3 regions of the Exiguobacterium sp. ZOR0005 genome follow, and region 1 is predicted to be linked to each of the others. Evidence: riboswitches for the same ligand, from Rfam matches in the RefSeq annotation. Region 1 holds a riboswitch; each other region holds the start of a gene.

Evidence for each region. Region 1 has a riboswitch for S-adenosylmethionine ahead of L971_RS11800 (MetQ/NlpA family ABC transporter substrate-binding protein). Riboswitches for the same ligand answer to the same signal wherever they lie in the genome.
Region 2: another riboswitch for S-adenosylmethionine. It lies ahead of L971_RS14450 (Na+/H+ antiporter NhaC family protein); the one in region 1 lies ahead of L971_RS11800 (MetQ/NlpA family ABC transporter substrate-binding protein).
Region 3: another riboswitch for S-adenosylmethionine. It lies ahead of L971_RS05840 (2,3-diketo-5-methylthiopentyl-1-phosphate enolase); the one in region 1 lies ahead of L971_RS11800 (MetQ/NlpA family ABC transporter substrate-binding protein).

The regions. Positions count from the first base shown of each region.
Region 1 is NZ_JTLB01000025.1:56,065-62,352, forward strand. It holds gene L971_RS11775 (hypothetical protein) at 1-541, opposite strand, end outside; gene L971_RS11780 (DUF302 domain-containing protein) at 634-1,017, opposite strand; gene L971_RS11785 (Spx/MgsR family RNA polymerase-binding regulatory protein) at 1,190-1,585, shown strand; gene L971_RS11790 (methionine ABC transporter permease) at 1,685-2,347, opposite strand; gene L971_RS11795 (methionine ABC transporter ATP-binding protein) at 2,319-3,353, opposite strand; gene L971_RS11800 (MetQ/NlpA family ABC transporter substrate-binding protein) at 3,363-4,184, opposite strand; SAM riboswitch class I at 4,258-4,361, opposite strand; gene L971_RS11805 (iron-containing alcohol dehydrogenase) at 4,403-5,419, opposite strand; gene L971_RS11810 (aminotransferase class I/II-fold pyridoxal phosphate-dependent enzyme) at 5,416-6,288, opposite strand, start outside.
Region 2 is NZ_JTLB01000039.1:2,119-8,406, forward strand. It holds gene L971_RS14445 (GGDEF domain-containing protein) at 140-1,819, shown strand; SAM riboswitch class I at 1,918-2,013, shown strand; gene L971_RS14450 (Na+/H+ antiporter NhaC family protein) at 2,086-3,369, shown strand; gene L971_RS14455 (TVP38/TMEM64 family protein) at 3,396-4,037, opposite strand; gene L971_RS14460 (rhodanese-related sulfurtransferase) at 4,262-5,203, shown strand; gene L971_RS14465 (divergent PAP2 family protein) at 5,320-5,745, shown strand; gene L971_RS14470 (CdaR family transcriptional regulator) at 5,829-6,288, shown strand, end outside.
Region 3 is NZ_JTLB01000013.1:95,367-101,654, reverse strand. It holds gene L971_RS05860 (sugar ABC transporter ATP-binding protein) at 1-65, opposite strand, end outside; gene L971_RS05855 (sugar ABC transporter substrate-binding protein) at 65-1,132, opposite strand; gene mtnA (S-methyl-5-thioribose-1-phosphate isomerase) at 1,125-2,159, opposite strand; gene mtnK (S-methyl-5-thioribose kinase) at 2,156-3,310, opposite strand; SAM riboswitch class I at 3,392-3,495, opposite strand; SAM riboswitch class I at 3,701-3,803, shown strand; gene L971_RS05840 (2,3-diketo-5-methylthiopentyl-1-phosphate enolase) at 3,875-5,029, shown strand; gene L971_RS05835 (2-hydroxy-3-keto-5-methylthiopentenyl-1-phosphate phosphatase) at 5,026-5,676, shown strand; gene L971_RS05830 (methylthioribulose 1-phosphate dehydratase) at 5,673-6,288, shown strand, end outside.

The DNA of each region.
Region 1 (6,288 bases):
CGATTTCACCGTAAAACGGCTGTGAGTAAGAGAATACGGCATCACGGAACGGTTCGAGCTTGAACGGATGGTCCTGCAACAGATCCGCTTCGAGGAACGTTTCCTTGTCCGATGCTGAGACCGGTAACACGACTGGCGCCCGGTCGACCGGTTGAGCAGTGACGACTTGTTCAGGGAACGATGGAACGACTTCCGCCTGAAGATACGGCGAGACCATGTCCCGGCAGACCGCGTACAGTTGATCCCCTTCCACATACGTGACCGCCTTGTACATGAAGTCATCACCCGCGTTCGTGAACGGGGGACGGCTCACGACAATCGTGTCGTGTACAGTCAGTTCGCCCTCGAGTTCCGTCGTCAATTCCCCCGTACACGCCTCGAGCACCGTTCCGACGTCAGTCATCGACTTCTTATCTGTCGTATAATGGCCGACAATCCAATGTTCATCGATGTAATCTAATTTCAGTGCGCTGTCCCGCTCGCTCCCACACCCTGAGAGGATGAGCAGACTCGTCGCGATCGCAATCATCTTCGGCTTCAATCGTCCCGCCCCTTTTTATTTGATAATCCAATTTTACCATTTTCTTACTAACGATGACATAAAAAAACCCGCCATGTCAGCGGGTGTCCCGTTCAGATGCTGTTATCGATCGCACGTGTCAGTCTCGTCTCGACGTCTTGGGCGATCGACTGGAGCGACTCGTCCTCGATCAATTGAATCAGTTTCGTCGGCTTCGGCATGCCGACATGCGTCGCCCCGTCTTTCGTGAACACGGCGAGTTTGCAAGGTAGGAAGTAACCGCCTTCCCGGTGCGCCGTCAACACTTTCTTCGCTTCCTTCGGATTGCACACTTCGAGGATGCGATAGTCCCCATCGATCGCCTGCCCTTTTTCCTCGAGCGTCTCACTCAAATTGAAGTCCCAGAGCACGCCAAACTCTTCTTCTTTGAGCGTCCCTTTTAATTTTTCGACGACATCCGCCACCGATTGGTCCGTCTTCACTGTGTAGTCGAACATGTGTTTCCCTCCTTAGTTGTAGTGTCCCTCGTCATGTACCCGAACTCGTCCGAAACGAATCACGCTGTCCGAATAAAAAAGTCTATGTGATTTGAAACATATTCGCTGTCCGTCACGTATGGATGAGAGAAAATAAAACTATCCAACTTGACGCAAAGGAGAAGTGGTTGTGGTGACGGTCACCGTATTCACACATACTAGTTGCAGTTCTTCCCGCAAGACGATCGATTGGTTACGTGAACAGAACATCCCGTTCGTTGAGAAAAAATTGACCGATCAAGGGATGTCATTCAGCGAGTTCAAAGATATGCTCCGGCTCACCGAGAACGGGACGACCGACCTGTTGTCCGTCCAAAAGAGTGTGTACAAACAGGCGGCGGACCAGCTCGATGAGATGTCGCTCCGTGAATTGTACAGTTTCGTCGCATCGCATCCCCAGATTTTGAAAAGCCCGATTGTCGTCGACGACAACCGGATTCAAATCGGGTTCAGCGAGAAAGAGATCCGTACGTTCATCCCGCGACATGACCGAATCGCCGAGCTGAAACGCTTGCTCGACAATAAGTAAGAGCCCTGCCGAATGATATGCTCCCCAATCAGATAAAACAGATTTGTTATTTCATCTGTCTACCTATTGGGGAGCATATCAGAAGCAGAGCTCTTTTTCTTATGCCTTCTTTAAACGGGCTGCCAAACGGTTGCCGAACGATTGAATCGATTGGACGAGCAAAATCAAGACGAAGATCGTCACGTACATGACTTCCGGTTCGAAACGGAGGTGGCCATATTGATAAGCGATGTCACCGAGACCCCCCGCCCCGACGAGTCCGGCCATCGCAGTCGCCCCGATCAACCCGATCGTCGCAATCGTCAAACCGAGGACGATCGACGAGCGGGCCTCGCGGATGAGGACGTACCAGATGATCTTCCGCGTCGAGATGCCCATCGCCTCATACGCCTCGACGACGCCGCGGTCGACTTCGAGGAGCGCCGACTCCATCAGTCGGGCGATATACGGTGCCGTGAAGACGATGAGTGGGAGCAGCACGCCTTGAACCCCGATCGTCGTTCCCATGATGAACCGTGTGAATGGCAAGATGAAGAACAACAAGATGATGAACGGGATGGAACGAACGACGTTGATGACGCTCGAGAGCGCGCCGTAGACGTAGCGGTTCGCCAAACGCCCGCTCGGACGCGTCAACACGAGCAACGTGCCGAGCGGCAGTCCGATGAACGTCGAGATGACGAGGGCGATGCCCGTCATCGTCAGCGTCTGGAGCGTACCGCTCCAAATCAAGTCACCCCAGTCGGCCCAAAACTGTAGCATGGTTCGTCACCTCCTTCACTTTCACGCCGCTCGCTTCGAGATAGCGGACGGCTTGGTCGGTCTGGTCGGCATCCCCGTCGAGATGGATGAGCAGGTTGCCGACGAGACCACGCTTCAATTTCTTGATGCCGCCCCCAATGATGTTCGGGAGGAGGCCGAACCGTTTCGTCAGCTGGGCGAGGACGGCCTGTTCGGTCTGGCTGCCGATGAACGACAAGTGGACGAGCGTACCGTGCGTGCTCAGTTCTTTGACGACTTCTTCCGGCACGTCGAGGTTCGTCTTCAAGAACTTTTGCGTCGTCGCGTGGACCGGGTCGGCGAACACGTCGAGCACGTCGCCTTCCTCGACGATCTTGCCGCCGTCGATGACGGCGACACGGTCGCAGATCCGTTCGATGACTTCCATCTCGTGGGTGATCAGGAAAATCGTCAACCCGAGCTCGCGGTTGATCTCGAGCAACAAGTCGAGGATCGATTCGGTCGTCTCCGGATCGAGCGCGCTCGTCGCCTCGTCGCTAAGAAGAATGTCCGGCTCATGCGCGAGGGCACGGGCGATGGCGACGCGTTGTTTCTGGCCACCTGACAGCTGCTCCGGGTAATGCTTACGATGGTCGGTCAGTCCGACGATGTCGAGGTATTTGTCGACGCGCTGTCGGATCGTCTGTTTATCGAGACCTTCGAGACGGAGCGGGATGGCGACGTTCTCTTCGACCGTGGCCGTCTTCAGCAAGTTGTAATGCTGGAAGATCATCCCGATGCGGTGCCGGAGCTTCGAGAGCTCCTTCTTCCCTAGTTTCGTGATGTCTTGTCCTTCGATCTCGACTTGGCCCGAAGTCGGGCGTTCGAGCAGGTTGATCATCCGGATGAGCGTGCTCTTGCCGGCCCCGCTGCGCCCGATGATGCCGAAGATCTCGCCTTTTTCGATCGTGAGCGACACGTCATCGAGCGCCGTGACCGTTCCTTTGTTGACGGTGAACGTCTTTTTGATATGTTTGAGTGCGATCATAGGACCTCCTTAAAACGCCGGGACGATCGAGCCGTTGAACGTCTCTTCGATGAACGTCCGAATCTCGTCAGAGTGGTAGTACGACTTGAGCGTCTCGACGACCTCGTCTTCTTTGTTGTCGGTCCGGACGACGACGTAGTTCGGATACGGGTTGTCGACCGTGTCTTCATGGAAGAGGGCGTCCTCGTTGATCGAGAGCCCCGCCCCCATCGCGAAGTTCGTGTTGATCGCCGCGAGGGCGACCTCAGGGAGTTGCGTCGGGAGCTGGGACGCTTCGAGCTCGATGAACTCGAGGTTGAGCGGGTTCTCGGCGATGTCTCGTTTCGTCGCCTTGTCCGTCAATCCTTCCTTGAGTGTGATGAGGCCGGCCGTCTCATAGAGGCGAAGGGCACGAAGTTCGTTCGCCGGGTCGTTCGGCACGGCGACCTTGTCGCCTTCTTTCAATTCGTCGATGTCTGTCAACTTGTCCGAATAGAGCCCCATCGGGAAGGCGACCGTCTTGAACACGTCGTCGATCTTATAGCCTTTATCAGACTTTTGCAGTTCAAGGAACGACAGCGTCTGATAGCTGTTCACGTCGAGGCTACCCTCGGCGAGCGCGGCGTTCGGGGTGTTGTAATCGTTGAACACTTTGATGTCGAGCTCGAGTCCGTCCTCAGCCGCGAGCTTCTTCACTTCCTCGGCAATTTGCTGGTGCGGCCCCCCGGTCACACCGATCGTGAGCGACTCGTTGCTGAGCGCCTCGCTCGCGTCAGATTGCCCACACGCTGAGAGCGCGATGGCAGCGAGTAATGATGTTCCGGCGAATACTGTTTTCTGTTTAATGTTCATGAATGATTCCTCCTCCAAAATAAAAGCCCGCTACTCACAAAGAGCGGCGGGCACGACAAATCGAAGTCGGACACGCTCATCTCCCAGACGTTTCGTCTGTTGGAATTAGCACCATGATCATAACGATCTGGTTGCCGGGTTTCACAGGGCCAGTCCCTCCACCACTCTTGATAAGCAATCGGTCTTATTTAATTGTCTTAATCTTACTCGTTTTTCTTTTATCTGTAAATAGTTTTCTGTAAAGTTTCAAAAATTATTTTCAAATAGTCACTATCAAGCGGTTCGGGCAACTGTTGCAACGTCGTCTCCCTCATAACCGAGACCACGAGACGTGGGATATCGTCCGCGGAAAGACCGAGCGCGTCGAGCGTCGGCGGGGCCTCCACTTGCTCGAGCCACGAACGAAGCACAGCCACGTCGGGCGAGCGGCGCAAGGACTCCTGAACGAGCAATCCGAAACCGACCTTGTCCCCGTGCAGGAACGCATGGGTCGCCTCGAACTCGCTGAGTGCGTTATGGACAGCGTGCGCGACGGCGACCCGTGTCCCAGCATCCCCGAAGCCACCGACAGCTCCGCCGATGGCGAGCACGTGGTCGACCGCGTAGCGCGTCCCTTCGCTGTATGAGCGGAAGGCGGTCTCGGTTAGCTCGATTTCGAGCAGACGATGACATTGCTTGGAGAGCGCGATTCCGGCATCGACACCCGCAACGGTCGAGGTATCACCGCTCAAATAGCGGGCCTCATAGAACTTCGCGACCGTGTCGATGACCCCGGCTCGGTAATAATCGAACGGTGAAGACGCGATGACCCGGGCGTCGACGATGACGCGTTCGATGATGACACGGAATACGTCGTACCGGTCGTAGCTCCCGTCTTCCCGGTACACGACGCTGAGCGGGGTGAACGCCGCACAGTTAGAAGCGAGCGTCGGGATGACGATGAGCGGGACGCCGTTGCGCACGGCGACGAGCTTGGCCGTGTCGACGAGCTTGCCGCCACCGATGGCGACTAAGACGTCCGCTCCGTCAAGGTCGACTCGGTCCGCCTCGCGATCCGTGCACTCGCCTGCGAACGATGTTGCCGGATACGCCTTCAAAGAAGGAAGCAGCCGTTCGACGACGGGGTAGCCGTGTCGCCCGCGCAACACATGCACCCGGCGGCCTCCGATCAGTTCGCCGAGCCGATCGAGGGCATCGTCGTCGTGGTCATACTCGAGGACGGCTTGACGAATCATGCCCGCACCTCCTCATAAGCGGCGAACAGCTGCTCGATGCGCGCGACGGCCTCGTCAATCTTCGGTTCCGGCGAGACGAGGCCGAACCGGACGTACTGTTCACCTTCCGCGCCGAAGAAATATCCTGGCGTCACCGCGACGCCTGCCTCATGGAGCAACTTCTGCGAAAACGACTTGGCATCTCCCTCCGGCACTCTCGCCCAGACGAAGAATGAACCTTTCGGGGCCGGGACGTCCCAACCGGCTCGACGCAACCCGTCCACCAATCGGTCCCGCCGAGCCTCGTATAGACGGGCCAGGTCATCGCGGACGGATTTTGGTGACTCGAGCGCTGCGACCGCCGCCTCTTGGATGGCCGAGAAGACGCTGACGTGGACGTGGTCTTGATACGTGTTGATCGCCTCGATGATATCCTTGTTGCCGACGGCGAAGGCGACGCGCCAGCCAGACATGTTGAACGCCTTCGACATCGTGTACACTTCGATGCCGACCTCTTTCGCCCCGTCGGCTTGAAGGAAGCTCGGCGGGACATGGCCGTCAAAGCCGATACTGCCGTAGGCGAAGTCGTGGACGACCATCAGTTCCCGCTCCTTGGCGAATTGCACCGTCTCCTCGAAAAAGCGTGGCGTCGCGACGGCGCCGGTCGGATTGCTCGGGTAGTTCAAATACATGAGCCGCGCCCCGTGCGTGTCGAGCGTCTCGTAATCCGGAAGAAAATCGTTGTCTTCTGTCAAGACGAGGTCGTGGACGCGCGCCCCGGCGAGCCGGGCCCCGGAGATATAGTCCGGGTAGCCCGGGTTCGGGAGCAGGATGCCCTCCCCTGGTTCAAGGACGCATTGTGGGAGCGTGATCAGGCCCGATTTCGACCC
Region 2 (6,288 bases), on a different contig from region 1:
AAAGCAATTTCATTATAGAGGATAATTCATATAGACTCAATGCTAGAATTCGGCCATTATGAGGAATAGGCAGGACTGCCGCCTCATCATGCCGAATTTTTTACGATACATAATCGACTTTTCCCACATAGGAGGGGCCATGAACCATTTCCGTAAGATGTCTGCCCTCGGCTGGGGTATTTGGAGTGCTTTTGTACTTTTGACGATCACACTGTTTGCGACAGGCGTATTGAACGCGCCGGCCATCGAGCCGTTGCCGTTCATCTTGATCGCCTTGCTCGTCATCATCTTCCAACTCGACTCCATCGAGCGCAAAGGCGTCTATTTCACATTTTCTGAAAGTATCGTCCTGATTATCTTTTTATTCTTTGACTTTGAGACAGCTCTGTTCGTCAACCAAATCGGGTTGCTCGTCTTCCAGTTCGTCAACTTGAAGCCGCGCGTCGCGCTCCGGCGCTTCCGTTTCACGTATCCGTGGAACGCTATCACGTCTTTTCTAGAACTAGCGATTCCGGCGAGCGTCTACTTGGCGCTCGGTGGTGAGACGGGGCTCGGTTTTTACACGCAAGACTCGTTCCTCCCCGTCGCCGGGTTGATTGCCGCCATCGTATTGAATACGGTACTGCAGAAGTACCAAGTCGGTTGGTGGTTCCGGGTCGACGTGCCGGTCCGCGACTTCTTGAACATCGCGTTTTATACGTATATCGTCAGTCTCGTCTTCATCTTTGCGGCTTCCTTCTTCCGCGAGACGAACTTGCTCGTCGTCAGTAGCATTGCCGCCGCGCTCACGTTCTTCATCAAACGACTGTTGATTCAAAAAGGACGACAAGACGCGTTCAAATCGCTCATCGAACAGTACGATGAAGCAAAAGAAGCCGTGTCGCTGTCGCAAAGCGAGGCGCAAGCCATCGAAGTGTTCCTCAGTCAATGCGAACGGTTGAATCAATACGACGCCGGTTTCGTCGAGTTCACGGTGTTCGATCGATCGCTCTATTTCGATTTAAAGACGCGCCAACCGATCGAACGTCCCCGCGTCTTCGATTTGCTCGAATCGACGTATCCGAACGAATCGTCCGTCGAGTATGAGATGCGTTTCGAGTGGGACGCACCGATGTCAGATGAGTTCCACGACGACTACCACAGCTTCATCTCTGTCCGCTCCGAGGAAATCGAAGGGATTCGCACGTGGATCGTCATGGCCGGCGAGCACGTCTACGGCTATCCGCTGATCATCCAGCGCGAAATCGTCAAACTGCTCAAGTCGTTCAATCGAACGATCAGCCGTTGCCACGAACGGGATCGCCTCTATACAGAGAGCCGGACGGACAGCTTGACGCTCCTCGCGAACGCCCGGGCATTTTATGAATATGGGATTCAACAAATCTCAGACGCTTCTATGTATCCGATCTCGGTCGCAATGCTCGATATCGATTTTTTCAAAAAAATTAACGACACACATGGCCATCAAGTCGGCGATGGCGTGCTTCAAGAATTTGGCCGTCGCATCCGTCAGGCGCTGCGGACCGATGACTTCGCGGCCCGTTATGGCGGAGAAGAGTTCATCTTGTTGCTCAATCATTGCGACGTCGACCAGGCCGTCGAAATCGCTGAACGCATTCGCCAAAAGATTGAAGACAAGCCGTTTTATGTCGAGGGAATCGCGATTCAAGTGACCGCCTCGATCGGGGTCGACACGATTCAGGCGTTCGGTGACAAACGACTCGATGACACGATTCGCAACGCCGACCGGGCGTTATACGTCGGCGGCAAGTACGCCGGGCGCAACCGAGTCGCCCACTACAACTATTTGACGACTTGATCCGCCCCCACGCTCACAGAGCGTGGGGATTTTCTATTGACAAACCGATTCGAAACAGATAGGTTAGGGAACGTGTCTTATAACTTAATCATACGACTTTTTTATCACGAGAGACGGAGGGACTGGCCCTGTGAAGTCTCGGCAGCGGGGAACCTGTGCCAAATCCAGCGAGCGCTCTGCTCGAAAGATGAAAAAAGTGTTTCTTGTAAAAGAGGGCCTTTTTTCAAAAAGGCTCTCTTTTTATTTTTATGAATGAGGTGAAACGATTGGAACAACCGACAGCTAACAAATGGGCACTGTTGCCCTTACTCGTCTTTCTCGTCTTCTTTATCGGGGCCGGGATTTACTATGGCGATTTTTACAAATTCCCTGTATTGATTGCGGCACTCATCGCCTTGATCGTCGCGGCGATGATGACGAAAGGAAGTGTCACGCAAACCGTCGAGCGCATTGCGCAAGGCGCGGGCAACCCCGGCATTTTGATTATGATCTTTATTTTCCTGCTCGCCGGGGCGTTTTCGAACGTTGCCGGTGAGATCGGGGCGATTGACGCGACCGTCAACGCGGCGCTCACGTTGTTGCCGCCATCGCTTCTTTTGAGTGGCCTGTTCGTCATCGCGGCCTTCATCTCAATGGCGATGGGCACATCGACCGGGACCATCGCGGCGCTCGCCCCGATTGCCCTCGGCATCCATGAAGAGAGTGGGGTCAATATCGCCATCGCCGCAGCTGCCGTTGTTGGCGGAGCCATGTTCGGAGATAACTTGTCGTTCATATCGGACACGACGATCGCGGCGGTCCGGACGCAACGGACGAACATGCGCGACAAGTTCCGCACGAACTTTTGGATCGTCTTGCCGGCGGCCGTCATCACGACGGTTCTCCTCGCCGTCTTGTCGAGCGGAGAATCGACGATTGAAGTCGCTGCTTTTGAATGGTATAAGCTCATCCCTTATCTCGCCGTCATCGTCCTCGCCTTGACGGGGTTGAACGTCATCCTCGTCTTGCTCGGCGGCATCGTGTTGACCGGGATCATCGGTCTGCTTGACGGAACCTTGTCCGTGACAGCGTTCGTCACGGCGATGGCCGACGGGATGATCGGGATGGCAGAGATTTCGATTTTGACGCTCTTCATGGGCGGGCTCGTCGGACTCATCTCGCATAACGGAGGGCTCACTTATTTGCGAGACGCCCTCACTGCCCGCATCCAACAACGGGCCGGCGCCGAGTGGAGCATCGCCGGGCTCGTCAGTGCGACAAACGTCGCCACGGCGAACAATACGATTTCAATCCTTGTCGCCGGGCCGCTCGCGGCGAACATCGCCGACACGTATGACATCGAACGGAAGAAATCGGCGAGCGTGCTCGATATCTTCTCGTGTGGCGTACAAGGGCTTCTCCCGTACGGAGCCCAATTGCTCATCGCCGCCGAATTGACGAACACGGCATCACCGGCTCTCGTGCCGTACATGTTTTATCCGTTCCTCTTGTTCATCTGTGGCGGACTGGCGATTGCCTTCAACTTCCCGCGCTTCAAGAAGCGGGCCTGACAAAAACGACCTTGTGAAGCATGACTTCACAAGGTCGTTCTTTTTGCTTCGAGTTCACGTTTGAGCTGTTCGTTGCGTTTTTTGAAGGCGCGCCGTTTAAGAAGTTCTTCAAGTCCGCGGCTGATTGCCCATAAGACGAGCAACAACAGGCCGAGCATCGACAAGCGGAACGGACTTTGGATAAATTCTTCCCATTGGTCACCGATCACTGAGAAAATCAAGACGACAAGCAGTTTCCCAAACCCGGCTGCCATGATGAACGTCCGAAGCGGCATTTGAATGAGCGCGAGTAAGTACGTGATCAGACTGACTGGGATGAACGGCAACGAATACAAGAACCCGAGTGAAACCGGGCTCATATGGTTGATCCGTTCGAGCCAGTAGACGCCTTTCTTATGTTTTTCAAGCCAGCGCGTCATCGGTTTGCGGAACACGTAGCGGACAGCTGAGAAGACAAGAATTGTCCCGAGCAAACTGCCGACCCATGATAATAACGCCCCGAGCAGGAATCCATATGTTGCCGCGTTCGCTGAAATGATGAGGACAAGTGGAAGAAACGGAAAAATCGCTTCTAAGAACGGGGCGCCGAGACCGGCCCACGGCCCCCCCGGCAACTCTTGAAGCCATTCAATCAATTGGATGATCCACTGTTCGAGAGATGTGAGCATATGAGTTTCCACCTTCGGCTTTCGTTACTCTGTTTTACCCGAATTCGTGCCACAGGACACATCCCCCTGCCGTGTTCAAAAAAAATTAAAAAGTATTTGCGAAATTTCGCTGTGATATCTATCATATAATAATGGACTTGTGGTTGCAGGCAAGCCCATTCGTCGAACGACACAACCCAACGTTCGTTTTCCTGCAAAAAACTGAACACAGGGGAGCAATAACCATGGAAACAAAATCAATGCGGGTCTTGCTGTACTATAAGTACGTCAACATCGAAGACCCAGAAACGCTCACACAAGAGCACCTCAAGTATTGTAAGGACCTCGGCATCAAAGGACGGATCTTGATTTCTTCCGAAGGAATCAACGGGACGTGCTCTGGGACTTGGGAACAGACCGAGCAGTACATGACTGATTTGAAAGCGAACCCACTCTTCAGCGACATCGAGTTCAAAATCGATGAAGTCGATGAGCACGCGTTCTCGAAAATTTTTGTCCGTCATAAGAAAGAACTCGTGACGTGGCGCTTTGACGGCGAGTTTGACGTGCCGAAACAGCACGGGGCATACCTCGAACCGGCAGAATGGAAAGAGATGATGAATCGCGATGATGTCGTCATCCTCGACGTTCGTAACAACTACGAATACGACCTTGGTCACTTTAAAAATGCGATCAAGATCGATGTAGAGGCTTCTCGTTACATGCCAGAATGGCTCGAAGAGAATAAGGACCTCTACGAAGGGAAAACACTTCTCACGTATTGCACCGGAGGCGTCCGTTGCGAGAAATTTACAGCATATATGCGTGATCAAGGTCACGACAACATTTTTCACTTAAAAGGCGGCGTCGCCATGTACGGCAAAGACGAAGCCACGAAAGGCGAGGATTGGGAAGGTGAGCTTTACGTCTTTGACGAGCGCATCAACGTCCCGGTCAACACGGTCAATCCATCGGTCGTTTCAGAGTGCATGCACTGCGGCACGAAGACGGTCCGTTACGTGAATTGTGCCAACCCGGTGTGTAATGCCCAGCACTTCTGTTGTGAAGAGTGTGAACCGAAACAAATGCGTTCATGCTCGAAAGAGTGCCAGGAGCATCCACGCAACCGCTATATCATCGAGAATATCGCGGACAAACTTCAGGAGACTGAAGGCGTCGTCGGGTAACAAAAATCGACCAGAAAGCGCAAGGGACCTTATCCCTTGCGCTTTTTTTGACAGAATCTTTACGTCTATTCACGACGAGAATCGGGTATAGTGAAGATACTATTGTCAGACAGGAAGTGAATCGATTGTTGTTTAACGAACCTTTACTCGCCGCCCTCCTTGCATGGTTTATCGCCCAAGCGGCAAAACTAGTGACAGAACTGATTAAAACGAGAGACTTTGAACTACAAATCATGTTCGCCTCTGGCGGCATGCCGAGCTCCCACTCCTCGACCGTCGTCGCTTTAGCGACCGTCATCGGCCGAATGGAAGGACTCGACTCCAGCATGTTTGCCCTAGCCTTGATTTTTGCGACAATCGTCATGTACGATGCGACCGGTGTCCGCCAAGCGGTCGGTTTCCAAGCCCGTTTGTTGAATGATTATTTCAAAGGCATCAAGCATGAGACCCCGATCTTAAATGAACTTGTCGGTCATACACCGTTCCAAGTCATCGTCGGCGCCTTGCTCGGTCTCGTCGTCGGTTTGTTTTTCCCTATCTGAATATATAAGGCATGTCGCCCTCCCCTATCTTTTTGTGAACTTTCACAACGAAGACGGTATACTCAAGATGAGGAGGAATCGACATGCCTTTTTTGCAGAAGTCTTATGAGTCTCTAGACACGCTCGCCGAAGCGATCGGTCAAGCGATTCGCGCCCCCATCACAATCGAAAACCGCCACCATCAACTCATCGCCTATAGCACGCATCCCGACTCGACGGACCCGGCGCGAATCGCGACCATCATCGGTCGACGTGTCCCGGAAGCGGTCATCGAAGACTTGTGGGAGAGTGGGATCTTACAAAACGTGATCGATCGCGATGAACCGGTCGTCATTCCAGCGCGCCTTTCAGTCGGTCTCGGGGAACGTGCCGCCGTCGTCATTAAACAACAAGACGAGGTGCTCGGCTATATTTGGAGTTTGGCCCGCTCGCAACCTTTTTCTGAGCAAGAGCTCACTGTTTTACAAGAAGGTGCCAACATCGCCAAAAAACTGCTCATGACGATCGCGATGCACGAACGACGCATCGACGCTGAGCTCGAAC
Region 3 (6,288 bases), on a different contig from region 1:
AACGTGACGTCGTCGAGAACCGTCACGTCCCCGTATTGTTTTGTGACGCGTTCAAGCCGAATCATCATTTCATCCAATCTGACCAGGCCGCGTCTGACGCGCCCCAGTTCGGCACGTATTGACCGAGGTCGTCCATTGTCACTTTCTCGTCCGGCAAGACGTCACGATCGACGAGATATGGGTCGACCGAATGAATTGACGGTGTCTCTTCGCCGGCGAGTTTTTGGTAGGCGTACCGGACTTGGATACGACCGATTTCAGCCGGGTCGGTCGCCGCCGTCACTTTCCATGGGCTCCCGTCTTCTTGCATGAGCTGGAGGTCCTCGTCGCTCAAATCGATACCGTAGACGGCAATCTCATCGCGCCCCGCTTGTTTGATGGCACGGCTCGCACCTTTAGCGAACTCATCCCACATCGCGAACACGGCGTCAATCTCGCCTTCCGGATACTTCTTCAAAATCGCCTCCATCTGGCTTTGCGTGTCAAGTGCGGTGTTGTTCGTCGCTGAACCGAATTTGGCCACTTCTTCGATGCCTGGATAACGCTTCAAGAACGCGTCATAAATCGTGTGGCGTCGTTCCATCGGCGTGAAGCCGCCGACCCAAATCGTGACGATTTTCCCTTCGCCGTCCAAATCTTCCGCGAGCGCCTTGAGCGAACGCCAGGCGAGCGAATAATCGTCCTGGTCGATAACGGTCACGCCCTCGTTCGTCAAATCGTTGTCGAACGCGACGACTTTGATGCCTTTGTCGAGCGCTCGTTGGACCGGTTCTTTCAACGGGTCGGCACGCCCGTGGTCGATCAAGATGACATCGACACCTTGCGTCGTCGCCGTGTCGACATAACTCGCCATCTTCGATAAGTCGTTGTCAGCGTTATACACTTTCACATTGCCGCCGAACGATTCGACTTGCTCGGTCACGCCGTTAATGTACTGCGACGAGAACGTCCCGATCGACATTTGCATGATCAGGGCGACGTCGATGTCTTTCGGCAACGTGCCGTTCGAGGTGGACACCGGTTTCGTCTCCGGCGTCTTCTCGGCCGGTTTCGGTGTCGCCGCTTGTTCGTTCGTGCAGCCGACGAGCGCCAACACGAACGTGAATAGTAAAATCAATAGTTTTTTAGACATGAACCGTTCCCCCTACGTGATGTGTGATGGCCGTCTCGTTCGCCTCGAACACGCCCGCCTCGGTGATGAGCCCCGTAATGAGCTCGGGCGGCGTGACGTCGAACGCCGGATTGAAGACGGTGATACCGACAGGAGCCGTCGGCTGGCCACCGATATGCGTCACTTCTTTCGCGTCCCGCTCCTCGATTTCAATCGCATCGTCCGCCGTCAAATCGAACGTCGAATGCGGTGCCGCGACGTAGAACGGGATCCCGTAATGCTTGGCGAGCACGGCGAGTTGGAGCGTGCCGATCTTGTTGGCGACGTGACCCGTCCGCGTGATGCGGTCGGCCCCGACGATGATCGCGTCGACGCCTTTCGCTTGAATCGTCCATGCGGCCATATTGTCGGTGATGAGCGTGACATCGATATCGGCCTGGTCGAGCTCCCAGACTGTGAGACGGGCCCCTTGGAGAAGCGGTCGCGTCTCACAGGCGAAGACGTTGAATGTGACGCCTTGCTCTTTACCGACATAAAACGGGGCAAGTGCCGTACCGTAACGTGACGTCGCGATGGCACCGGCGTTGCAGATCGTCAAGATGTTCCCACCTGCCGGTAATACCGTCAGTGCGTGCTCACCGATAGAGCGATATGTGTCGACGTCGCGGTCATATAACGCAACGGCACGTCGTTCGATTTCCCCGGCAATCTGTTCAAAATCGTCCCCGACGTTCAGCTCGAGGAGCGACTCGATCACATTTTGAAGGTTGACCGCCGTCGGCCGTGTCGCGATCAAGCGGCGTCCGACGATTTCAAGGCGACGCGTGAAATCCGGGTCGTCGACTAATCGTCCTGCCTCTTTCGCCAAGACGAACGCCCCGAAGTACGCGATCGCCGGTGCGCCTCGGACTTGGAGTGTCTCAATCGCACGTTCGGCTTCTTCGAGCGTCTCGATCGTCACGTAACGCGCCTCGTGCGGAAGGAGCGTCTGATCTAAAAGGACCAGCTCATGGGTCGATGCGTCGAAACGAATGTTTTGGACGGTCATACGCGCACCCCCGAGAGGAGTGCCACGAGGTCGTCAATCGAATCGACGGTGTGCCGCTCTTTGATGAGGGTGGCGCCGAGGGCGAGCGCATCACGTTTTCGCTCGAGACGGGCCACTTCGGGTAACGTCTCGAGGTCCGCGACGCCGGCGAGGCCGATGGCGCGGCGGATGAGCTCGCAACCGGCGTAGCCGATCGTGTCGCTGAAGATTGTTCCGAGCAAGTCGTCGACGTACCCTTCCGTATTGAACGGCTCGACGGCGCTCGTGAAGTTGTGACGGAACGTCTTCTCGAACGTCTCCCAGACGGTGAGGACGTCGGTGAACCGTTCGAACCGCTTGAGCGGATCGTGGAACGTCGCAAGCGTCAAATGAGCGATGATTTGACCGACGTCAAAACCGAACGGTCCGTAAAACGCGAACTCCGGGTCGATGATTTTCGTTTCCTGTGACGTCGCGAAGATGCTGCCGGTATGTAAGTCGCCGTGAAGCAAGGCGTCATGTTTCGTGACGAACCCGACTTTCAGTTTTGCCACTTCGACTTTCAGCGCCTTGTCTTGCCACAAACGCTCGACGTCCGGGCGAAGCTCCGCCTCGATGTTGTTCGATTCGGCATCTTTATACGGGTCGGTGAAGATGAGTTTTTCTGTGATGTCGCACAGTTCCGGGTTGTAATACTCCCGCTCTTTTCGTTTCTTTTCGATTGGTCCGGCCGCATAGTCGGACGTGACAAACAGCGTCTCCCCTAAAAACTCGCCGACGTGACGGGCCAGCTCCGGATACGTCTTCCCTTCGAGATAACCGGTGCGGACGATATCATATTCAGACAAATCCTCTAAAATCGTGTAGGCGAGGGCGCGGTCGCTCCCGATCACTCGTGGTACGAATCGTGGAACGACTTCAGCGAACTCCCGAAGCGCCAACTGCTCGATCCAGGCCCGCTCGAGCGTGAGCGGCCAGCTCTCCCCGACGACTTTCGCGTACGGGAGCGCTTGCTTCACGATCAAACTCGTCTCGCCTTGACGAATGCGAAAGACGAGGTTCAAGTTGCCGTCACCGATCTCTTCACACTGGGCGATTCCCTCTTCCTCGATCAATCCGAGTGCCCGGACGTGCTCGACGATGGTCTGTTCTGTAAATGGTTGATATGCCATGATTGTTTCCCCTTTCGGTATGATTCCCACAAAAAAAGCCCCTTTCTCCGCGAGAAAGAGGCACACCCAAATTGGTTGTTCCTCTCATCTTTCAGACGTCTGTCTGGTGGATGTAGCACCGTGCCTTACTGGTCGGTTGCTGCGGCGTCATCGGGCCAATTCCCTCTGCCAACTCGCGATAAGAGTGTCGTATTCGATTGTGTGAACGTGTTGTGATGAATATTACGGACTGTGCGCCATGCTTGTCAACGACGATTTGTGACGAGCCGACCCACTTTTTCTTTGCATATATGGAAACAACTTTCAAAAATAATTTTTTTCAAAAAAAGGAATTGACGCTGTGACGATTCTGTGCAAAAATTCAATTAAATTTCACAACTTCAAATCATATTCTTATCAAGAGCAGACGGAGGGGACAAGCCCGATGATGTCGCAGCAACCGACCCGATTGGGCACGGTGCTAATTCTTGCAGCGTAAGCTGAGAGATAAGAGTTCATTTTTTTATGATGACCTCTTGCCTCGGCATGGGGTCATTTTTTGTGTGACCGGAAGGAGGAACGACCATGGGCATCATTGCCACTTATGAAATCAACCGTACTGACCGCGTCGCCGATATCGCCGAGAAAATCGCGCTCGAATTGACCGTCGGCACGTGGACAGACTTGCCCCATTTAGAACGACAACAGTTACAGGCGTACCGCGGCGAGGTCGTCTCGACGTCCCATACAGACGCGACGAGCCGGTTCACGATCCGGTACCCGATTGAAAACGTCAGTCCTGACTTCTCGTCGATATTGACGACGACGTTTGGGAAACTGTCACTCGATGACTCGGTCCGTTTGATTGATTTCGAGCTACCTGCATCACTTTCAGCCGACTTCCCTGGCGCCAAGTTCGGTGTCGACGGGATTCGCGACCAGCTCGGCGTCGACGATCGCCCGCTCGTCATGAGCATCTTTAAAGGCGTCATCGGACGGGACTTACAGTTTTTAGAACAGCAACTGCGCGACCAGCTCGCCGGTGGCATCGACATCGTCAAAGACGACGAGATCTTGTACGACAATCCGCTCACCCCTTCGCTTGAGCGAGCGCGCATCGGCGCATCCGTGATTCAAGAACACTTCAACACGACGGGAAAACGCGCACTGTATGCGGTCACGCTGAGCGGCCCGGTGTTCGGGTTGCGCGACCAAGCACGCCGCTTGATCGAGGCGGGCGCGACGGCACTGTTGTTCAACGTCTATACATACGGACTCGATGCACTCCGGGAGCTGGCGAAAGATCCCGCCATCCGTGTCCCGATTTTGGCGCATCCGGCGTTCGCCGGTGCCTTGACCGGGTCAATCAGCCACTCGCTTTTGCTCGGTAAATTCATTCGTCTCGCCGGTGCCGACTTGACGCTGTTCCCGTCCCCTTACGGCTCGCTCGCGACACCTCCAGACGAGGCGTTCGCGATTCGCGATTTCAGTGCCAAACCGCACTGGTCGAAGCCGATCTTACCGGTCCCGTCGGCCGGGATTCACCCGGGGCTCGTCGAAGACATCATCCGCGACTTCGGTACGGACGTCGTCATCAACGCCGGCGGCGGCATTCACGGTCATCCGGACGGCGCCGCTGCCGGTGCCCGCGCCTTCCGACAAGCGATCGAGCAGGCGCTCGGGCAGACCGGTCGAACGGATGCACTCGATGCCGCACTCAAGGTGTGGTCGACGCGATGACGGTCCATATCCTCTGTGACTTTGACGGGACGATCACAGCCGAGGACAACATCATCGCCCTCATGAAGGCGTTCGCCCCACCGGAATGGCACGCCATCAAAGAGGATGTGCTCGCCCAACACATTTCGATCCGGGCAGGCGTCGGTCAGATGTTTCACTTGTTGCCGAGTGCCGAGAAGACGGCGTATCGCGACTATTTGGTAGGACATATTCAACTCCGGCCCGGATTCGTTCACTTTTTGGAAGAAGTTCGTCAAAACGAGTGGCAGTTTGACGTCGTCAGCGGCGGGATGGACTTTTTCGTCCATCCGATTTTAAGCGGGCACGTTGACCCGGACCACATCTACTGCAACGTCGCCGATTTCTCCGCGGAGACGGTACGCATCGACTGGCCGCATGCTTGCGATGCGTCTTGTACGAACGATTGTGGTTGCTGCAAACCGACAATCGCCCGTCGCATCGTCAATCCTGATGATCGCTTGATTGTCATCGGTGACTCGGTGACCGACTTCGAGATCGCCAAGCAGGCCGACTTCGTCTACGCTCGCGGACAGCTCATCACGCTCTGTGAGACAGAAGGCATTAACTATTACCCGTTCGAGACGTTTGACGAAATCACTCATCATTTGAAGGAGGTGCCCGTATGAGCGTGACCGCACGTTGGCTCGAACTCGCCGACATTAAAGACGAACTCGCCGCCCGCGACTGGTTCCCCGGAACGAGCGGGAATTTGGCAATCCGCGTCTCGGACGACCCGCTCGAATTTTTAGTGACAGCGAGCGGACGTGATAAACGAAAGCGGACAGCCGAAGATTTCGTCCTCGTCGATGCGGCCGGACGATTGATCGGTGAACAAAGCGGTAAACCGTCCGCCGAGACGCTGCTCCACGTCGAAGTGTTCAACAAAACAGAGGCCGCATGTTCCCTTCACGTCCATACGGTCGACAATAACGTCATCTCAGAACTTCACGCCCCAAACGGCGAAGTCGTCTTTACCGGACAAGAGATCATCAAGGCGCTCGGTTTTTGGGAAGAAGACGCCGTCGTCCGCGTCCCGATCATCGACAACCACGCCGATATCCCGACGCTTGCCTCTGCGTTCGCCCGACATGTCCATTCAAGCGCCGGTGCCGTCCTCATCCGTAATCACGGCATCACTGTATGGGGCGAGACACCCGATGCGGCGAAACGTTACTTGGAGGCCTATGAATTTTTGTTCAGCTACACGTTAAAACTACGCGCCCTAGGCGTCCATTCAT